Regions from separate parts of the Limnohabitans sp. Hippo4 genome, predicted to be linked through region 1. Evidence: predicted binding sites of a transcription regulator. Region 1 holds the regulator's gene; each other region holds the start of a gene.
The links. Region 1 encodes LexA, which represses DNA repair genes until DNA is damaged. Its sites were predicted from a motif close to ACTGTATNNNNATACAGT; they were not measured.

Region 1 (3,700 bases):
TCAAAAAAGGCTTCACGTGTGGTGGCTGGAATGTAGCCGTGCTGTGCTGCTTTTTCCCTTGAGGCTTCACTTCCCCAAACCACAACTTGCATGCCAAAGGCCTTGGCGTAACCTGCGACCAGCTGGCCAATCTTGCCGTAGCCCCAGATGCCCATGGTGCGGCCGCGCAAAACCGTTCCCATTCCAAAATTGACAGGCATGGATGCAGACTTGAGGCCTGATTGTTGCCAAGCACCATGTTTGAGGTTGCCAATGTATTGCGGCAATCTGCGTGCCGCAGCCATGATCAGTGCCCATGTGAGCTCGGCCGGTGCGTAAGGTGATCCGGTGCCTTGGGCCACAGCAATGCCTCGCTCGGTGCAAGCTTCTAAATCAATGTGAGAGCCTGCATGGCCAGTCTGTGAAATGAGTTTAAGTCGAGGCAACTTTTCAATCAGTTGTCTGCTGAGGTGTGTGCGTTCGCGAATCAAAACCAGAATGTCTGCGTCTTTAAGTCGCACAGACAATTGGCCCAAACCCTTGACGGTGTTGGTATAGACCTTGGCGCTGTAGGCATCCAATTTGGACGCGCAATCTAGTTTTCGGACGACATCTTGGTAGTCGTCAAGGATCACAATGTTCATAGGCACTATTGTGCCTTGCCCGAAGGCTTCTATGGACTTCTGAATTCAAATTTTGAGCACCAAAATGCACTGCATAAATGGCAGCAATGGTGCAGGGGGATTAATGGGGCAGGGAAGGCTTGCTTTTGGCTTCTAAAGCAACCAAACGGTCGAGTTCGGCGCAGACGTCGGCCATGCGGCCAGAAATGACCATTCGACCTGCGCAAGAGGCGGTTTCGCCTTGCTCTGACACGCGAAGGACGCGAAGTGCACGTTGTTGTGCTTGTCGAGGACCCAAGCTTGCACTTGGACTTGCACCAGAAATGCTGACTTTGTGACTTGGCTGGGCCTTTTCAAATGGGTTGTCCAAGTTCATTGAAGAGCTGAGGAACTTTTGAAAACCGTTGTAAATGCTTGTGATGCCGAGGAGTGCGATGGTCATATCTAACCTTTGAAAATGGATGAGCGATGCAAAAATGATGTTGACAATGCAATGAGCGATTTACATCAGCAGCGTGTTGCGGATGAGACCCACAGCCAAACCTTCAATGTCAAAGGGTTCGCCAGGTTGAACCAAAATGATAGGGTAGTCGGGGTTTTCGGGCAGCAGTTCAATGCGATCGGATTGGCGACGCAAGCGCTTGACGGTGACTTCTTCACCAAGGCGTGCAACCACAATTTGGCCATTTCGTACCTCTTTGGTGGCTTTCACGGCCAGCAAGTCGCCGTCCATGATGCCTGCATCGCGCATGGACATGCCACGGACACGAAGCAAATAATCGGGTTGCTCTTGGAACAGGTGAGTTTCGACGTGATAGGTGCGATCGACATGTTCTTGGGCCAAAATAGGTGAGCCGGCAGCAACACGTCCAATGAGTGGCAATGCCAATTGGGCAAAACCTGGCAATGGCAGGCTGAACAGGTCGCCAGAGTTGCGCAGGCTGTCTCGTGAGTTGCCTTTGAGACGAATACCGCGGGATGTACCGCTGACCAAATCGATGGCGCCTTTGCGTGCCAAAGCTTGCAGGTGTTCTTCGGCTGCATTGGCAGATTTGAAACCCAATACCTGTGCAATTTCTGCGCGTGTTGGCGGTGCGCCAGTTTCAGCGATGGTTTTTTGGATGAGCTCCAAAATTTGTTGCTGACGGGCTGTGAGCTTGGGTTGATCGATCATGGTGCGGTCCTTGAAAGGTGGCTGAGTTGACAGACAACTGTTTTCTTATCCAGTAACTGTATTTTTAACCAGTCTTTTTTGAAATGCAAGCAAAAAATCAAAAAATTGTTGTTTTAGGCACCGGCGGCACGATTGCGGGCGAGTCCAGTTCGGCTTCTGAGGGGCTCAGTTACAAGGCTGCTCAGAGGGGGATTGATGTCTTGCTCCAGTCTGTTGCAGAAATCGGACAGGGTCTTCCAGAGGCCTTGAGCGGCTACCAATTTGAATCTGAACAAGTGGCGCAGCTGGACAGCAAAGACATGGACTTTGCCACTTGGTATCACTTGGCTCAGCGTTGTGAGGCTTGGCTATCGCAGGATGATGTGGCGGCGGTGGTGATCACCCATGGCACGGATACGCTGGAGGAAACGGCTTATTTCTTGTCCCGTGTCATTGCCAATGAAAAACCCATTGTGCTGACTTGTGCCATGCGTCCTGCCAATTTCAAAGATGCCGATGGCCCCCAAAATTTGCGAGACGCATTGACGTTGGCATCAGTTGCCAAAGGCGCTGGTGTTTGGATGGTGGCAGCTGGCGAAATACACCACAGTCAGCATGTTCAAAAAGTACATCCCACGCGGTTGAATGCCTTTGACTCGGGCGAAGCTGGCTTGGCAGGCACAGTCATTCAGGACCAAGTGACATGGCGTTCAGAGTTTGCGCCAGTGGCTCAGCCCAACAAAATCAAGCTTTCTCACTTACCTGATCCCGCATCATGGCCATGGGTTGAAGTCATCATGAACCATGTGCAAGCCAGTTCTAAGCTGGTAGATCTGCTAATCAATGCCGGCGTACGAGGCATCGTGCTTGCAGGAACAGGCAACGGCTCTGTCAGTACCGATTTGAAGGAAGGGCTGCTGCGTGCGCAAGATGCGGGCGTGCAAATTCGTGTTGCCAGTCGGTGCAACCAAGGGCCTGTGATCGTGACGGCGTCACACATCTTCCCTGTGCTGTCAGGATTGAGCCCAGTCAAATCAAGAGTGGCTTTGATACTGGACATGGTGTCCAAGCCAACCGACTGATTTACCCAAAAAAAATCCGGCCTCAGCCGGATTTGGACATCGCACGTGCGCGTGATCAGGCAGCGCCCAAAGCTTGCATGGCGCGCTTGGTAATGTCCTCCACTGAGCCCATGCCGCTGATGGCGCGGTACTGAGGCGCAGCGTGTGCTTCAGCTTTAGCCCAATCGGAGTAATAGGCCACCAAGGGGCGTGTTTGTTGGCTGTAGACGTCCAAGCGCTTTTTGACGGTTTCCTCTTTGTCGTCTTCGCGTTGAACCAAGGGTTCGCCGGTGACATCGTCTTTGCCTTCCACTTTGGGTGGATTGAATTTGACGTGATAGGTGCGGCCAGACGCAGGGTGTGAGCGACGTCCGCTCATGCGCTCAATGATGGCATCAAAGGGCACATCAATTTCGAGCACGTAGTCGAGTTTGACGCCTGCGGCTTTCATGGCATCAGCTTGGGGAATGGTGCGAGGGAAGCCATCAAACAAGAAGCCATTGGCGCAATCTGCTTGCGCAATGCGTTCTTTGACCAAGTTGATGATGAGGTCGTCGCTGACCAGGCCGCCCGATTCCATGACGGCTTTGGCTTGAAGACCGAGCGGGGTGCCCGCTTTTACAGCGGCACGCAACATGTCGCCTGTGGAGATTTGCGGGATGGAAAATTTCTCGCAAATGAAGGCCGCTTGCGTACCTTTGCCCGCACCAGGTGCGCCTAAAAGAATCAGTCTCATGGAAGTTCCGAATAGTTGTTAAATCTTTCGCCACAGCCTGCATGGCTCTCACTGGAGAATAGCATGGGAATCCCAAATTTTCCTGACGCCAGCCCTTCGCGGGGATCAGGCCTTGAAAAGTTCACGAACGCGTGCCAGGTCTTCGGGT
Region 2 (3,700 bases), on a different contig from region 1:
CCCCGAGGCCAAGCGCGAGCTGATGGCCCAAGTTGATCTGGTTATTTTGTGCCTCCACGATGATGCCGCTAAAGAATCCGTGGCCATGATCGATGCTTTGCCTAGCCACAAACCACGCATCATTGACGCATCCACCGCCCACCGCGTGAACGACCAATGGGTGTTCGGTTTTCCTGAAATGCGTGCCGGTCAACGCGAAGCTGTGGTGAGTGCGCAACGCGTCAGCAACCCTGGTTGTTATGCCTCAGGCGCCATCGCCATCCTGGCACCATTGATCAGTGCTGGCATCTTGCCTCCAGATTTTCCGGTTGCTTTGCCCTCAGTAAGTGGTTACTCCGGTGGTGGCCGCACCATGATTGAAGACTATGAAGCAGGCCGCGCGCCTTTGCACGAAGCCTACGCTTTGGGGCTGCAACACAAGCACGTGCCCGAGATCATGAAGTACACCGGCCTGACGCGTCGCCCCATCTTTTTGCCAGCCGTTGGCAATTTTCGGCAAGGCATGTTGGTGGAGTTGCCGCTGTTTCTGGACGACTTGCCTGGCAAACCGAAAGTGTCCGATTTGTATGAAGCTTTGCGCGCGCACTACGCCAGTAGCCAAAACGCTGGCGGTTGGGTCAGTGTGGTGGCAGCTGAAGAAAGTGGCAAATTGGGCGCCACCGGCAACAACGACTCCAACAAACTGGAAATCAGGGTGTTTGGCAACGAGACGCATCGCCAAGCTGTGGTGATTGCCCGATTGGACAATTTGGGCAAAGGGGCCAGCGGCGCTGCGGTTCAAAACTTGAAGTTGATGCTGGGTCTTTGACCTGGCAGAACAAGCTTCAGCTGTCGAAGTCTTCTTCGGGCGCGCCCGATTGCTGGACGACTTTTCGGACCACCTCGGCCGAAAACCCGCGCGTGAGCAAAAACCGGTAATGCTTGGCGCGCTCGTTGGCATCCGCCGCAGGCGCGCCAAATTTCTTTTGCCAGACGCCTTGGGCGCGTGCGAATTCAGAATCTTTTAAGTCCAGCATGGCCTGAGCCACTGCTGCAGGCGCCAAGCCTTTGGCTTGCAGTTCTTGTTTGATTCTGCCGTTGCCCAGCTTTGGCGCGCGATGGTTAAGAACGGACTCCAAGACGCGGGTTTCGTCAATGAAACCTTTGGCTTGGAGCTCGTCGAGGGCTTGTGCCAGCTCGCCCGGCACCTCCTCGTGGGGGGACAGTTTGCGAACCAGCTCAGCTCGAGAGTGTTCGCGCTGCGACAAAAGCCGCAGCGCACGTCCTTTGAGGGACAACTTAAACCCGGGCTGAGCCATTGATCAAGGAACGCAACTGGAGAAAGGCGTGAGATTAGGCGGCTGCGACGGCTTCAGCCAGCAGTGGGATGCCCAAAGATTCACGCACTTTGTTTTCAATTTCGGCAGCCAGTTCGGCGTTTTCACGCAGGAACTCACGGGCGTTGTCGCGGCCTTGGCCAATTTTTTCGCCGTTGTAGGCATACCAAGCGCCTGACTTGTCGATGATTTTGGCCTCGACACCCATGTCGATGATTTCGCCTTGGCGGCTGATGCCTTCACCGAACAGAATGTCGAACTCAGCGGTTTTAAAGGGCGGAGCCACTTTGTTTTTAACCACCTTGACTTTGGTTTCGTTGCCGATCGAGTCGTCACCTCGTTTGATGGTGCCGGTGCGGCGGATGTCCAAGCGCACAGAAGCGTAGAACTTGAGCGCGTTGCCACCGGTGGTGGTTTCGGGCGAGCCGAACATGACGCCAATCTTCATGCGGATTTGGTTGATGAAGATGACCATGCAATTGGTTTTCTTGATGGTGGCGGTGAGCTTGCGCAGGGCTTGGCTCATGAGGCGGGCTTGGAGGCCGGGCAAAGAGTCGCCCATGTCGCCTTCGAGTTCGGCCTTGGGGGTGAGTGCGGCCACGGAGTCGATGACGACCAAGTCGACGGCGCCGGAGCGAACCAGGCTGTCGACAATTTCAAGGGCTTGCTCGCCGGTGTCGGGCTGGCTAATGAGCAGGTCTTGCAGGTTGACGCCAAGCTTTTGAGCGTACTGAATGTCCAAAGCATGTTCGGCGTCGACGAAGGCGCACTGACCGCCGATTTTTTGCATCTCGGCAATCACTTGCAAGGTGAGGGTGGTTTTGCCAGAAGACTCTGGGCCGTATATTTCAACCACGCGGCCGCGGGGCAAACCGCCTACGCCCAAGGCAATGTCGAGCCCCAAAGAACCCGTTGAGACGACTTGGATGTCTTCGATGACTTCACCCTCGCCCAGACGCATGATGGTGCCTTTGCCAAATTGTTTTTCGATTTGGGCCAGGGCTGCTTGCAGGGCTTTGGTTTTGTCGCTGTTTTGGTCGCTCATAGAAATCTCCATAAAAATCAACGGGTTGAAAAACTTGCATTCAGAAAGCTGATCAAAGACTGGATGCTTGAACAGTACTGTAATGGCATTGTCTCAATGAGTAAATAGATTTTTTAGTCAGTTTGCTTTACTATCTGCAAATGCCAGTCAATGACAGTTTCATCACCCATTCACAGGGCCAAGCGCCGTCATCTGCTGTCCGCGATGACCGATGGCGCGAAACACATTTGGGTCGTTTGTTGGGCCATTCCATGAGGCGTTTCGATGCGCGCGTTTTAAGCCTGATGGCACACAACGAGCAGGTGCCGCTGGCGCTCTCGAATTTGGCTGCAAGAGATCAAATCAGTGCGGCACACGTTCACATCACACGGCATTTGTCGCTGCAGGGTTCAAGGCTGACGGACTTGGCGCAGGCCGCAGGGATGAGCAAACAAGCCATGGGCAATTTGGTCGACCAGTGTGAAGCATGGGGTTTGGTCAAACGAACACAAGACAGTCGAGATGCGCGCGCGCGCCTGGTCGAATTCACCGAAGACGGCTTGGCGTGGTTGGCCGCCTTTCAAGTGGCGGTGGCACAAGCAGAAGAAGAATTCAAAGCTTCCGTGGGCCTTGAAATTGCAACCGTAGTGGCCTTGGGACTTGAAGCCTATTGCATGTAATGGCAAACGAGGGGTCGGCCATGGTGAAACTCTCGTCACAGAGCGTTGATAGTCGCCTAAAATTTAGACAGCCGCCTCCGGGCGCAAAACACAAAGCCAAACAAGGCCAAAGCGGGAGACAAGCATGCGCATTTTGATAGCTGAAGATGATCAGGTGTTGGCCGATGGTTTGCTGCGCAGTTTGCGCAGTGCAGGTGCGGCCGTGGATCATGTGGCAAGTGGCACAGAAGCCGACGCTGCGCTCATGACCAACAACGAATTTGATCTGCTCATTCTTGATTTGGGCTTGCCCAAAATGCATGGCCTCGATGTGTTGAAAAAATTACGCTCACGCGGCTCCACCTTGCCGGTTTTGATTTTGACGGCAGCTGACAGTGTGGAAGAGCGCGTGAAAGGTCTGGACTATGGCGCAGATGACTACATGGCCAAGCCCTTCAGCTTGCAAGAGCTTGAAGCGCGTGTTCGCGCGCTGACACGGCGCGGCATGGGTGGCGCCACATCGCAAATCAAACACGGCCCGCTCATTTACGATCAATCAGGCCGCGTCGCCACCATTGACGGCAAGATGGTGGAATTGTCTGCACGCGAATTGGGCTTGCTGGAAGTGTTGCTTCAACGTGCAGGCCGATTGGTCAGCAAAGACCAGTTGGTTGAGCGCTTGTGCGAGTGGGGCGAAGAGG
Region 3 (3,700 bases), 460 kb from region 1:
CATGCAATTCCATGAGTTCACGACGAGCGGCGGCCTCGCCTTTGCCCATCAGTTGCGTGATCAAACTTTCTGTTTGTGCAAAATCCAAATTACCCAGTTGCACGGGCAACAAACGGCGTGTGTCGGGGTTGAGCGTGGTTTCCCACAACTGCTCGGCACTCATCTCGCCCAAGCCCTTGAATCGGCTGATGCTCCATGCGCCTTCGCGCACGCCATCTTTGCGCAATTTATCGAGCATGCTTTGCAACTCAGCTTCATCCAATGCGTACATTTTGGCAGCTGGTTTCTTGCCGCGTGCTGGTGCATCCACACGGAACAGTGGCGGACGCGCGACAAACACATTGCCGGTTTCGATCAACTTGGGGAAATGACGGAAGAACAAGGTCAGCAACAAGACTTGGATGTGAGAACCATCCACATCGGCATCACTCAAGATGCAAATCTTGCCGTAGCGCAAACCCGACAAATCGGGTGAGTCGTTAGGGCCATGCGGATCAACGCCAATGGCCACCGAAATGTCGTGAATTTCGTTGTTGGCAAACAGGCGATCGCGATCAACTTCCCACGTGTTGAGCACTTTGCCGCGCAGCGGCAAAATGGCTTGGCATTCTTTGTCGCGACCCATCTTGGCGCTGCCACCTGCAGAGTCGCCCTCGACCAAGAACACTTCGTTGTGCGCAATGTCTTTGCTTTCGCAATCGGTCAGTTTGCCTGGCAACACTGCCACGCCAGAGCTCTTGCGCTTCTCAACTTTTTGACCTGCCTTCTGGCGATGCTGCGCCGCCTTGATGGCCAGCTCGGCCAATTTTTTGCCGTACTCTACGTGCTCATTGAGCCACAGCTCCATGGTGGGTCTCACGAAACTGGACACCAATCGCACGGCATCGCGCGAGTTCAAACGCTCTTTGATTTGTCCTTGGAATTGGGGATCGAGCACTTTGGCCGACAGCACAAAACTGGCACGTGCAAACACGTCTTCGGGCATGAGTTTCACGCCCTTGGGCAACAAGCTGTGCAGTTCAATGAAGCTCTTCACCGCCGTGAACAAGCCATCACGCAGGCCACTGTCGTGCGTGCCACCGGCACTGGTGGGAATCAGGTTGACATAACTCTCACGCACAGGTTGACCGTCTTCGGTGAAGGCCACCGCCCAACTGGCACCCTCGCCTTCAGCAAAGCTGTCGTTGTTGCCATCGGCAAAACCTTCACCTTCGAACAAAGGAATGACCGGGTCTCCGGTGAGTGTTTGCATGAGGTAATCACGCAGGCCCGCTTTGTATTGCCAAGTTTGGGTGTCCTTGGTTTTTTCGTTCAGCAACGTGACCGTGACGCCAGGCATGAGCACCGCTTTGCTGCGCAGCAAATGCGTGAGCTCGGCCATGGGCAAGGCACTGGATTCGAAATACTTGGCGTCGGGCCACACGCGCACCGTGGTGCCCTGTTTGCGATCGCCCTCGCCCGCTTTGCGAGTCACCAATGCTTCGACCACATCGCCGCCAGAAAACGCCAGCGTGGCCACTTGGCCTTCGCGGTAGCTGGTGGCTTCCAGGCGTTTGGCCAAGGCGTTGGTAACACTCACACCCACGCCATGCAAACCACCCGAAAAGCTGTAGGCGCCGCCCTTGCCTTTGTCAAACTTGCCGCCTGCATGCAAGCGCGTGAACACCAACTCAATGACGGGGGCTTTTTCTTCAGGGTGCAAACCAAATGGAATGCCACGACCGTCGTCTTCGATGCTGACCGAGCCGTCGGTGTGCAACACCACTTTGATCTTTTTTCCGTGACCCGCCAGCGCCTCGTCGGCCGCGTTGTCGAGCACTTCTTGAACGATGTGCAAGGGGTTGTCGGTGCGGGTGTACATGCCCGGACGTTGTTTGACAGGCTCTAAGCCTTTCAAGACTCGAATGGAGCCTTCGCCGTATTCGGGAGATGAATTGGAAGAGGTAGTAGTAGCCATGGGCGCAGATTGTAGTGTGAAATCAAACAAAATACTGGATAAATTCACAGTCCCTGCCAACCCCAGGACATACAGGAACATTCAGGCATCATGGCGGCAGTTGATAGAAACGCATTGGAAAGCAACACACATGCACGGAACCGAAGATCCTTCAGCCTGGGTCACCCGCTGGACTCATCTCCTGCCCCCTCAAAGCCAAGTGCTCGACTTGGCTTGTGGTGCTGGCCGGCACATGCGCTGGTTGGCGGGACATGGCCATCAATGCACTGGCGTTGACCGCTCAGCCGAAGCTTTGGCGACAGCCCAAGCCTATGGTCAAGTGTTGGAAGCAGACATCGAGGGCGGCCCTTGGCCTTTGGAGGGGCAGCTTTTTGACGCCGTGATCGTGACCCATTACCTGTGGCGACCTTTGATGCCGCGCATTTTGGAAAGCCTCAAGCCACACGGCTTCTTGATTTACGAGACATTTGCCCTAGGCCATGAAAAAATTGGCAAACCGTCCAGGCCTGACTTTTTGCTCAAACCTGGCGAATTGCTGCAGACTTGTGCAAAGATGCACGTCATCGCCTACGAAGACGGCTTCTCCGAACAACCCCCTAAATTTGTACAGCGCATTGTGGCCACCCCACAAGTCCCGGCATCTGGTCAACAGATTGGCCTTGGCTGTCGTTAGAATGCTTATTTGTCGCTTTATTCATTCGCCATGACGAAAACTTTCCAACCCATTACTGGCAGTATCCCCGCCCTCATCACCCCCATGCTGGAGGACGGTTCGGTGGACTACGCCAGCCTGCGAAAATTGATCGACTGGCACATTGCCGAAGGCACAGACTGCATTGGCGTGGTGGGCACCACGGGTGAGTCTCCCACCGTGAATGTTGAAGAGCACCGCGAGATCATCCGCGTGTCTGTCGAACAAGCCAAAGGCCGCGTGCCCATCATGGCGGGCTGTGGCGCCAACTCCACAGCGGAAGCCATCGAATTGGCCAAGTTTGCCAAAAGCGTCGGCGCCGACTGCCAATTGCAAGTGGTGCCCTATTACAACAAGCCCACCCAAGAAGGCATGTACCAGCACTTCAAAGCCATCGCCGAAGCAGTGCCTAACTTGCCCATCATTTTGTACAACGTGCCCGGCCGTTCCGTGGCCGACATGCAGCACGACACTGTGTTGCGTTTGGCCCAAGTCCCTGGCATCGTCGGTATCAAAGAAGCCACAGGCAACATCGAACGCGCTCAGTGGCTCATTCGCGATTTGCCCAAAGAATTTGCGGTGTATTCGGGTGATGATCCTACAGCGGTTGCATTGATGCTGTGCGGTGGCAAAGGCAATGTCAGTGTCACTGCCAACGTGGCGCCGCGTTTGATGCATGAATTGTGCGTTGCGGCCATGGCAGGCAATGTTCAAAAAGCCATGGAAATTCAATTCAAATTGATGCCTGTGCACAAAAATTTATTTGTCGAAGCCAACCCTATCCCAGTGAAATGGGCCATGAAACGCATGGGACTTTGCGGCGGCACATTGCGCTTGCCTATGACCGAACTGTCAACACCTCAGCAACCTGTGGTGGAAGCCGCGTTGCGTGCAAGCGGACTCATTTAAGGAATCCTCGTGAATCGATTTGTAACTATGCCTCGTCAATTGACCACATTGGCCAGCGCTGCGGCCCTCACCTGTTTGCTTGCAGGTTGCTCTACTTTGGAAGAAAGCAAAATCGATTACAAAAGCGCCAGCCAGGCGCCTAC

Region 2: recA (recombinase RecA) is a predicted target of LexA. The motif match lies at 2,420-2,437, and genes of this name have one in related genera.
Region 3: B9Z46_RS02220 (DNA topoisomerase IV subunit B) is a predicted target of LexA. The motif match lies at 1,991-2,008, and genes of this name have one in related genera.

What each region holds. Positions count from the first base shown of each region.
Region 1 covers NZ_NESE01000001.1:34,590-38,289, forward strand. Annotated here, with positions in the region: gene B9Z46_RS00170 (D-2-hydroxyacid dehydrogenase family protein) at 1-623, opposite strand, end outside; gene B9Z46_RS00175 (hypothetical protein) at 724-1,044, opposite strand; gene lexA (transcriptional repressor LexA) at 1,105-1,776, opposite strand; gene B9Z46_RS00185 (asparaginase) at 1,860-2,837, shown strand; gene adk (adenylate kinase) at 2,893-3,552, opposite strand; gene kdsB (3-deoxy-manno-octulosonate cytidylyltransferase) at 3,658-3,700, opposite strand, start outside.
Region 2 covers NZ_NESE01000004.1:94,943-98,642, forward strand. Annotated here, with positions in the region: gene argC (N-acetyl-gamma-glutamyl-phosphate reductase) at 1-808, shown strand, start outside; gene recX (recombination regulator RecX) at 825-1,298, opposite strand; gene recA (recombinase RecA) at 1,333-2,361, opposite strand; gene B9Z46_RS11460 (MarR family winged helix-turn-helix transcriptional regulator) at 2,502-3,020, shown strand; gene B9Z46_RS11465 (response regulator transcription factor) at 3,145-3,700, shown strand, end outside.
Region 3 covers NZ_NESE01000001.1:490,203-493,902, forward strand. Annotated here, with positions in the region: gene B9Z46_RS02220 (DNA topoisomerase IV subunit B) at 1-1,957, opposite strand, end outside; gene B9Z46_RS02225 (bifunctional 2-polyprenyl-6-hydroxyphenol methylase/3-demethylubiquinol 3-O-methyltransferase UbiG) at 2,088-2,630, shown strand; gene dapA (4-hydroxy-tetrahydrodipicolinate synthase) at 2,661-3,557, shown strand; gene bamC (outer membrane protein assembly factor BamC) at 3,585-3,700, shown strand, end outside.